DNA from 2 places in the Pseudomonas fulva genome. Region 1 is predicted to be linked to the other one. Evidence: predicted binding sites of a transcription regulator. Region 1 holds the regulator's gene; the other holds the start of a gene.
The links. Region 1 encodes sigma-54, which starts transcription at its own class of promoters, with help from an activator protein. Its sites were predicted from a motif close to ANTGGCATNNANNTTGCTNT; they were not measured.
Positions count from the first base shown of each region.

Region 1 (4,893 bases):
CGATGATCGGGCTCAGCAGCTTGACCTCGGCGACCATGGCCTCGGCCAGGGAGCGCTGGTCGTTGGTCAGTGGATGGCGCCGGCGCGTCTCCGAAAAGCGCTTGAGCAGGGTTTCTTCACTGGCATCCAGGTACAGCACATCGCAACGAATGTTGCGTGAGCGCACTTCGTCGAGCAGTTCGGAAAAGCGCCTGAGCTGGCTGGGCAGGTTGCGCGCATCGATGGACACCGCCACCTGCGGATGCAGCAGTTCGGTGTTGGGCAGTGCGCGCTCCGCCAGCTCGGGCAGCAGGCCGGCCGGCAGGTTGTCGATGCAATAGAAGCCGTTGTCTTCGAGCACGTCGAGCGCCGTGCTCTTGCCCGAACCGGAACGACCGCTGACGATGATCAGGCGCATGGGCTAACCCCGCAGGCTATTGGCCGTTCTGGACGTTCACGACGGTCTGGTACAGGGCTTCGCTGTCCTGGGCCTGGCGCAGCCGTTCGCGGACATCCTCGCGGTCGAACATGCTGGCGATCTGGCGCAGCAGCTCGAGGTGCTCGTCGGTGGCCGCTTCGGGTACCAGCAGCACGAAAAGCAGGTCGACGGGGGCGCCGTCGATGGCGTCGAAGTCGACCGCGGTGCTCAGCTTGAGCAGGGCGCTGATCGGCGTGTTGCAGCCGGGCAGGCGACAATGGGGAATGGCGATGCCGTTGCCGAAGCCGGTCGAACCGAGCTTCTCACGGGCGATCAGGCTTTCGTAGATGGTCTGGCCATCGAGATCGGGCAGGTCGCGCGCGATCACGCTGGCTATCTGTTCGAGGACACGCTTCTTGCTGCCGCCCGGCACGTTCACCAGGGAACGGCCGGGGGTCAGGATGGTTTCAAGTCGGATCATAGGAGAAGGACGAACTCAGCGGGCCATCGCGCCCTGCTGGCGATCGAGCTGTTTTTCCTTGTGCTTGATAAGTTGGCGATCGAGTTTGTCGGTGAGTAGATCGATGGCTGCGTACATGTCGTCGTGTTCGGCATTGGCCACCACTTCGCCTCCTGCGATGTGCAGGGTGGCTTCGACTTTCTGCTTGAGCTTCTCGACCTCCAGGATAACCTGCACATTGGTGATCTTGTCGAAGTGCCGCTCGAGGCGCTCGAGCTTCTCTTCGATGTAGCTGCGTAGTGCGTCTGTCACATCCAGCTGGTGTCCACTGATGTTGACTTGCATACCGCTTCTCCTTGTTGCCGTGTGTGAGTGGCAGGCTTGGCAGCCTGCCGCAGGAACACTGGGGCGTTGCTTTCGCTACAAGGGCACCCTACATCAGTCGCTTGCGTTCGCTCGAAGGCGCTATACCGAGCGATTCACGGTACTTGGCGACTGTGCGGCGCGCCACTTGAATGCCCTGTGCTTCCAGTAAACCAGCGATCTTGCTGTCGCTCAATGGCTTTTTCGCATTTTCCGCCGCGACCAGTTTCTTGATGATCGCGCGGATCGCGGTCGACGAACATTCGCCACCTTCGGCGGTGCTGACGTGGCTGGAGAAGAAGTATTTCAGCTCGTAAATGCCACGGGGGGTGTGCATGTACTTCTGGGTGGTGACGCGGGAAATGGTCGACTCGTGCATGCCCACCGCCTCGGCGATGTCGTGCAGCACCAGGGGCTTCATGGCCTCGTCGCCGTAATCCAGGAAACCGCGCTGGTGCTCGACAATCTGCGTGGCGACCTTCATCAGGGTCTCGTTGCGGCTCTGCAGGCTCTTGATGAACCAGCGTGCTTCCTGCAGCTGGTTGCGCATGAAGGTGTTGTCGGCGCTGGAGTCGGCGCGCTTCACGAAACCGGCGTACTGGGCGTTGACGCGCAGGCGCGGCATGGCTTCCTGGTTGAGTTCGACTAGCCAGCGATCGTTGTGCTTGCGCACGATCACATCCGGCACCACGTACTCCGGTTCGCTGGACTCGATCTGCGAGCCAGGGCGCGGGTTGAGGCTCTGGATCAGTTCGATGACCGGGCGAAGTTCGTCCTCCTTGAGCTTCATGCGGCGCATCAGCTGGCTGTAGTCACGGTTGCCGAGCAGGTCCAGGTACTCACTCGTCAGGCGCTGTGCTTCCTTGAGCCATGGAGTTGAGGCGGGCAGTTGGCGCAATTGCAGGAGCAGGCATTCGCGCAGGTCGCGAGCGCCGATTCCCGACGGCTCGAACTGCTGGATACGGCGCAGCACGGCTTCGACTTCGTCCAGCTCGACATCCAGCTCCGGGTCGAAGGACTCGACGATCTCGTCGAGGGTTTCCTCCAGGTAGCCCTGGTCGTTGATGCAGTCGATGAGCGTTACGGCGATCAGGCGGTCCTTGTCGGACATGGGCGCCAGGTTCAGTTGCCAGAGCATGTGGCTATGCAGGCTTTCGCCCGAGGACGTGCGGGTGGTGAAGTCCCATTCGTCATCGTCATTGCTGGGCAGGCTGCTGGCACTGGTCTGGTAGATGTCTTCCCAGGCCGTATCCACGGGCAGCTCATTGGGAATGCGCTCGCCCCATTCGCCGTCTTCCAGGTTGTCGACGGTTTGCGGGCTTTCCTGAAAGCTCGACTCCTGAAAGGTCTCTTCCTGAACGGCGGTCGCCGCCGCGCTTTCGGCGCCGTCGGCCATTGGGTCGGAGTTGTCGAAGTCTTCGCCTTCTTCCTGGCGCTCCAGCATCGGGTTGGATTCCAACGCCTCCTGGATTTCCTGTTGCAGATCCAGGGTCGACAGTTGGAGCAGGCGAATGGCTTGTTGCAGCTGCGGCGTCATCGTCAGCTGCTGGCCCATTTTCAGGACTAGCGATGGTTTCATTGCAGACCTTATCCGGCGTCTGTACGTAATCCACGACAGGGCGACGAAGCGCCACTAGGAAGCAAATTATATGCCTGAATCCGAGCCCTTTGCCTAGGGCCTGTTACCATTTCGTTGCGATACGGCTCGAACGGTAACGGGCGCTGGCAAAGATTCATGGGAAGGGGAATCCGCTACAGGCGGAATTCGTGGCCCAGGTAGACTTCCTTGACCACCTGGTTGGCCAGGATCGCCGCTGAATCACCTTCGGCGATCAGCTGGCCATCGCTGACGATGTAGGCGGTTTCGCAGATGTCCAGGGTTTCACGGACGTTGTGATCGGTGATCAGCACGCCGATGCCCTTGGCCTTGAGGTGATGGATGATCTGCTTGATGTCGCCCACGGAGATGGGGTCCACGCCGGCGAAGGGTTCATCGAGCAGGATGAATTTCGGCGAAGTGGCCAGGGCGCGTGCGATCTCGACGCGTCGGCGTTCACCACCGGACAGGCTCATGCCCAGGTTGTCGCGGATATGGGTGATGTGGAATTCCTGCAGCAGGCTCTCGAGCTCCTGCAGCCGCTGTTCGCGGTTGAGGTCCTTGCGGGTTTCCAGGATCGCCATGATGTTGTCGGCAACGCTGAGCTTGCGGAAGATCGAGGCCTCCTGGGGCAGGTAGCCGATCCCGGCACGGGCACGGCCGTGCATCGGCTGATGGCTGACGTCCAGGTCGTCGATCAGTACGCGGCCCTGGTCGGCCTGCACCAGGCCCACGATCATGTAGAAGCAGGTGGTCTTGCCGGCGCCGTTTGGGCCGAGCAGGCCGACGATCTGCCCGCTCTCGATGCTCAGGCTGACGTCGCGCACGACCTGGCGGCCTTTGTAGCTCTTGGCCAGGTGCTGGGCTTTGAGAATCGCCATGGTTATTGGCCCTGCTCGGCAGCGGGGGCCGCTTTCTTCTGCGGCTGGATCACCATGTCGATACGCGGGCGCGGGCTCGACACGTTGGTGCCGGTGGCGCGGCCGGCGTTGACGATCTGGCGGCGCGTGTCGTAGACGATCTTCTCGCCTTCGAATGTATTGCCTTCCTGCACGACCTTGGCCTGGTCGATCAGTACGATGCGCTCGTTGGCGGCGAAGTACTGGATGGTCAGGCCGTACGCCTTGACGATCTGCTTGTCGGCCGCCGGCTTCTGCTCGTAGTAGGCCGGCTTGCCCACCGAGGTGAACACGTCGATGTCGCCCTGTGCGTTCTGGGTGATGGTAACGGTGTCGCCGGTGATCTTCATGGTGCCCTGGGTGATGACGACGTCGCCGCGGTACACGGCTACGCCTTGCTTGTCGTCCAGTTCAGCGCTGTCGGCCTGCACGCGGATCGGTTGATCGCGGTCACTCGGCAGAGCCCAGGCGCTTACGCTTCCGAGCGTGGCGCCAAGGCTGAGAAGTAGGGGGAGGGTTTTAACGAACCTCATGCTGGCCTCTTACATTGGACTGCAGGATCATCCTGCCGTCATTCAAGTACGCTTTCATTCCTTGTGCCGTGGTCACCCCATTGGCCGCGTCGATTCTAACGGCTTGCTGGGTCTGCGCATATTCCTTCTGGGGGAATACGGTCAGGCGGCTGGTGGTGAGTATAGTGGGGCGGCCCTTTTCGTCCGTGCGCTCGACGCGCACCTGGTCGATCAGTTCGACCTCGTTGCCATCGGGGCCGACTTCGCCACGGGCGCTGCGTACCTTCCAGGGCAACTCGGTGCCGCGGAACAGGTTCATGCGCGGCTCGGTGAGCAGGGTGGTGTCGCTGCTCTGCACGTGTTCGAGTCGTTCGCTGGTCATGTCGTTCTGCACCCGGCCGTCGGGCAGGTACTGCACGCTGCGCGCATTGATCGCATAGAAGTCGATGGGGTTTTCCGGCCCGCTGTGCTGGGGCGCGCTGGAGAAACTGTCCGGATTGATGTTCCAGTAGCCGGCCGCCACGATCAGCAATGCGCCGAAGGTCAGCAGGACGGGGGTGAGGAATTTGCGCAGCATCGGCAGGCCCTAGAGGTAGGCGGATTGGGCGGCGTCGAGGGTACCCTGTCCGCGCATGATCAGTTCACAGAATTCGCGGGCGGCGCCT
Region 1 covers NZ_CP082928.1:1,265,750-1,270,642, reverse strand. The annotation lists gene rapZ (RNase adapter RapZ) at 1-397, opposite strand, end outside; gene ptsN (PTS IIA-like nitrogen regulatory protein PtsN) at 414-878, opposite strand; gene hpf (ribosome hibernation-promoting factor, HPF/YfiA family) at 894-1,202, opposite strand; gene K8U54_RS05785 (RNA polymerase factor sigma-54) at 1,291-2,799, opposite strand; gene lptB (LPS export ABC transporter ATP-binding protein) at 2,973-3,698, opposite strand; gene lptA (lipopolysaccharide transport periplasmic protein LptA) at 3,701-4,249, opposite strand; gene lptC (LPS export ABC transporter periplasmic protein LptC) at 4,236-4,805, opposite strand; gene K8U54_RS05765 (KdsC family phosphatase) at 4,815-4,893, opposite strand, start outside.

Region 2 (4,893 bases), 140 kb from region 1:
TTCCCTTACCAAGAAAACTGCTCCCAACAACATATATGTTTGCGGCTCGCCATGGCGCCGCACAATCGCGGCCAGCATGCACAGCTGCATGAGGCATATAACAAGCCATGAAAAAAAACCCGCCCTCAACCTTACTTCAGCAAGGAACGCTCTTTCAGGATCTGGCATGTATCGGCGCTGCCACGCTTACCAGTACAGAACCCGGTCAATAGACCTGCGACCATATCCTTCATCTGATCCTTGCGATAAAAGCCCAGCCTATCCAGCTCACTCAAAAGCTTTTCCGCGGATGAAAAGTCGCCCATGGCATAATAGATAGCAACACGCTGGTATTTAAGGGGAATTTTCTCACTCTCACGCAGGTACCACATGGAGATGTCGTTATATTTGAGAGCCTCGCTAGCATTGCCCTCGAACAAAAGCAGGCCATTGGCATAATCTGAATAGGCGCCACCCATTTGTGTCGCCGTGAGCAAAAAGCGGTCGGCATAGTAATGCCCCGAGGCCTGTTCGTGAAACTTGGGCAGTGCCACCATCACACCCTGCAAATAATTGAGCGCTTCTTTATTGTTCTGCCTGATTAGCAGATTGGCGTAAAGAATCTGATCACCGACCTCCAGCCCACCCTTCTCTTTCTGGATGCGCTGAATTTCCTTGACAACCAGATACGAGCGCTTTTCCTGCAAGGCTCCATAAAGATAGTTATAGCGCGCCATATCGTTATCAGGATAGGAGCTGTACGCCCAGTTCCACAGCTGCAGCTCATTTTCCCAAAAAGGAAGAATAGCGTTTACCGTCCATACGCTTAGCGTAAACCAGCCGATAAACAGCACCCCCAAAATTCTGCGTATTGAATTTATGGGAAGATCGATAACCGCCAGCAGACGCTCGTAGGGGATAAAGACAATGGACAAAGAAAAGAAAGCAAGCGCCGTCGTCATGAAACGCTCGTGACCAATATTACCTGCAATGTCCAGAGGAATCAGATGAATGACTGGCAACAGACATATGATACCCGCAAGTGCCAGCCAGGAAGAAGCGGTGCGCCTTACCCAGCAGTGCACCAGAAGAGCAATAAGGCCAAGCAACAGGCCGGCACTAGCGAGCAGGCTAACTCCCCGCCAAGGTTCAAGCTCACTTTGGGGATGCAAGATATGCACATGATGAAAAGGAATAAACAGCTGTTGAAAATAGAATTTCAGCGCCTCTAAAGGACGCAGATTTTCAAACCATACCGTCTGGATGTAATCCATGCCGATTCTCGAATGGTATACCCCTCCCACGCTATGTGCACGAATAAAGAAATAGGCGACCAGAACCGCGGCCATCGCCGCAAAAACCCGGGCATTACTGACAATAGCTCGTCTGAATGCCTGGGAAGGCGTTTCTGCTTTACGTAAATTGCAGGGCACCCATATGCAGAACAAGATAGCCGGTAATATAACACCTAGTTCTTTTGAGAGAAGCGCCAAGAAGAACACCAGCGCAATCAGTGATACACGATGGACCTCTCGCATGGGAGAAAGAAAAATTATGACCGCGGCCAAGATGAAGGTGGTCACCATTTGATCAAAGCGACCAGATGCCCAGGCAGTGGATTCGACAAGCGCTGGATGCACCAGATAAAGCAGCGCTGCCAGCAGAGCAATCGGCTCGACAGTCCGGCGGCCATTTACGCGCCCCATCTTGCAAGCGATAAAATAAATCAGCGTGACATTTAGAATAAAAATACCAAGATTAACACCGTGGGAAATTGCCGGAGACTGTCCAAATAGATGAAATTCGGCGAAGAAGGTAAGGAAAACCAATGGCCTTAAATAGGATGTTCCGGGCAATACAGGCTCACTCAATAGCGCCCAGCTCAACGGCTCATTCAACAATGCCGTTTTGTCGAGGAACAGCAGACTGTCGTCCCACACATAACCGAACCCCAGCACACGGCCGTATAGCGTGACAGCTACCACTAGAAGGATAAAAAAAGCAGCCCAACCAGAATAAAGAATACGCCGCATATTCAACTTGCCCCTCCCTATGCACAAAAAAAACAAGCTCCCGAAGGAGCTTGTTAGTAAGCATATCTAAATATTACGGTTTGCAAGCATTGGGCAGATAACGCGCATCAATAGTGGTGTTGGCACCAGTAGCACCGCCCACCGTCGTATTACCACATGCCCAGGTACTGCCGCCGTTAGCAGTGGTCAGAGTCAGAACACTACCCGAGGCCTTGCCGGTGGTCATGGTTACGGTGATGACACCGGCAGGGTAGGTACCGGAAATGGCAGTCGAAGTAAGAGTGGAGTATTTGCCAATCAGCGTTGCATTCAACTGGCCAGTGCTCGGAGTAGCCGTTGGCGATACCAGAGCGGTCGGCCATGCGTTCTTGTCTGCGCCGTACTCAGCCAACGGAGACTTCAGGCCAGCACCCAGGCTCACCGCTTCGGTAACCTGGCCACGAGTGATGTAGTCCTGATAAGCAGGGATCGCCACAGCGGCGAGGATACCGATGATCGCGACGACGATCATCAATTCGATCAGGGTAAAACCCTTCTGCAGTTGCGCTTTCATGTAAATCTCCAATTGATTAGGTAGGCAGACAAGCCTAACCAAACATGAGCAGAATCCGTGCCAACAAATGCCAAGTGATTAAATCTGAAAACTTCGGTGAATTGCGTCACAGGCAAGCCTCCCACACGGCTTTGACTCAGCCTTCACCTCGCGCCTTCATGCGCACCTTATGACATTTTTCGTCACTCTGAAGCTTGCAGTTTGGCAGCCCCAATCATCTGCGCTATAACGCACCCATTCGAAGACGTGAGGTGCCCATGAGCGAAAATATTCCCCTTTCCGGCTTGGCCAAGCAGGTAGTGCTGGCTGAATTGCTGGATGAGAAGGCCGCTCAACAGGCGCAGTTGCAAGCCAAACGCAACAAGTTGTCGCTGGTGCACTATCTGGCGCAAAACAAGCTTGTTAAAAGTCGTGCGCTGGCGGAGCTGACGGCGGATCAATTCGGTATCGCCTATTTCGACCTCAGCGCCTTGGATAAGGATAGCCAACCCAAGGATTTGGTTAGCGAAAAACTCGTTCGTCAGCATAGAGCCCTTCCGCTATGGCGCCGCGGCAACAAGTTGTTTGTTGGAATCTCAGATCCCTCCAATCACCAGGCAGTAACCGACATCCAGTTCAGCACGGGGCTTTCCACAGAAGCACTCCTGGTCGAAGACGATAAGCTTGGCGATGCCATAGACAAGTTTTTCGATACGGGCCACAGCGGCCTGGAAGACCTTGGCGACGTTGATCTCGACGGCCTCGAAACCGAATCTGTCGATGACGACAAGAGGCCAGACGGCGGCCAGGATGCCGACGATGCACCTGTCGTGCGCTTCGTCAACAAGATGCTGCTGGATGCCATAAAAGGCGGCTCATCCGATCTTCACTTCGAACCCTACGAAAAAGCCTATCGCGTACGTTTTCGTACCGACGGCATCCTGCATGAAACGGCACGTCCTCCCATTCAACTGGCACCCCGTATCGCCGCACGCCTGAAGGTCATGGCTGGCCTGGACATTTCCGAGCGGCGCAAACCGCAGGATGGCCGTATCAAGATGAGGATATCCAAGAGCAAATCAATCGACTTTCGCGTCAACACTCTACCCACGCTTTGGGGCGAAAAAATCGTGATGCGGATCCTCGACTCTGCCAGCGCCCAGATGGGGATTGATGCACTTGGCTACGAAGAAAGCCAGAAGGATCTGTACCTGACAGCCTTGAAGCAGCCACAAGGAATGATTCTGGTGACAGGCCCAACCGGCTCAGGCAAAACCGTGTCCCTTTACACCGGCCTGAACATTCTCAACACGCCGGACGTGAACATCTCTACAGCTGAAGACCCCGTTGAAATCAATCTGGAAGGCATCAACCAGGTCAACGTGAACCCCAAGCAGGGCATGGACTTTACCCAGGCATTACGCGCTTTTCTGCGCCAGGACCCAGACATCATCATGGTGGGCGAGATTCGTGACTTGGACACCGCCTCGATTGCCATCAAGGCGGCGCAAACAGGCCATATGGTCATGTCGACCCTGCACACCAACAGCGCCGCGGAAACCCTCACACGCTTGCGCAACATGGGCGTGCCGTCGTTCAACATTGCGACATCCGTCAACCTGATCATTGCTCAACGGCTGGCGCGCAAGCTATGCGCATCCTGCAAAAAGGAAGTCGATATTCCGCCAGAAGCACTTCTGGAGGAAGGCTTTCCCGAAAACAAGATCGGCACTTTCAAGCTTTACGGACCGGTAGGCTGTGAAAACTGCAAGAACGGCTATAAAGGCCGTGTCGGTATTTATGAAGTGGTTAAAAACACGCCTAGTCTGCAGCGGATTATCATGGAGGAAGGCAACTCCATCGACATTGCCACGCAAATGCGTAAAGACGGCTTTAACGACCTGCGTACCTCGGCCCTGCTAAAGGCCATGCAAGGCGTGACCAGCCTTGAGGAAGTCAACCGCGTGACCAAGGATTAACCATGGCAGCAGCAAAGGCAGCGAAGACCAGCACATTTGTCTGGGAGGGCAAGGACCGTAAGGGATCGGTCGTCAAAGGAGAGCTCAGCGGGCAAAATCCTGCCTTGATCAAGGCCCACCTGCGCAAACAGGGTATCAATCCTACCAAAGTGCGCAAGAAAGGCATGTCACTGCTCGGTGGCGGCAAAAAAATCAAACCCATGGATATAGCCCTCTTCGCTCGACAGATGGCAACCATGATGAAAGCGGGCGTGCCGCTATTGCAGTCCTTTGACATCATTGCTGACGGTGTTGAAAAACCGAGCATGCGTAAGCTAGTGGATGAGCTCAAACAGCATGTAGCTGCGGGTAATAGTTTCGCGGACGCATT
Region 2 covers NZ_CP082928.1:1,407,742-1,412,634, forward strand. The annotation lists gene K8U54_RS06360 (ArnT family glycosyltransferase) at 1-78, opposite strand, end outside; gene K8U54_RS06365 (hypothetical protein) at 132-2,018, opposite strand; gene K8U54_RS06370 (pilin) at 2,086-2,565, opposite strand; gene pilB (type IV-A pilus assembly ATPase PilB) at 2,823-4,523, shown strand; gene K8U54_RS06380 (type II secretion system F family protein) at 4,526-4,893, shown strand, end outside.
Region 2: the regulator sigma-54 is predicted to act here: its motif matches at 2,611-2,630, upstream of K8U54_RS06370 (pilin).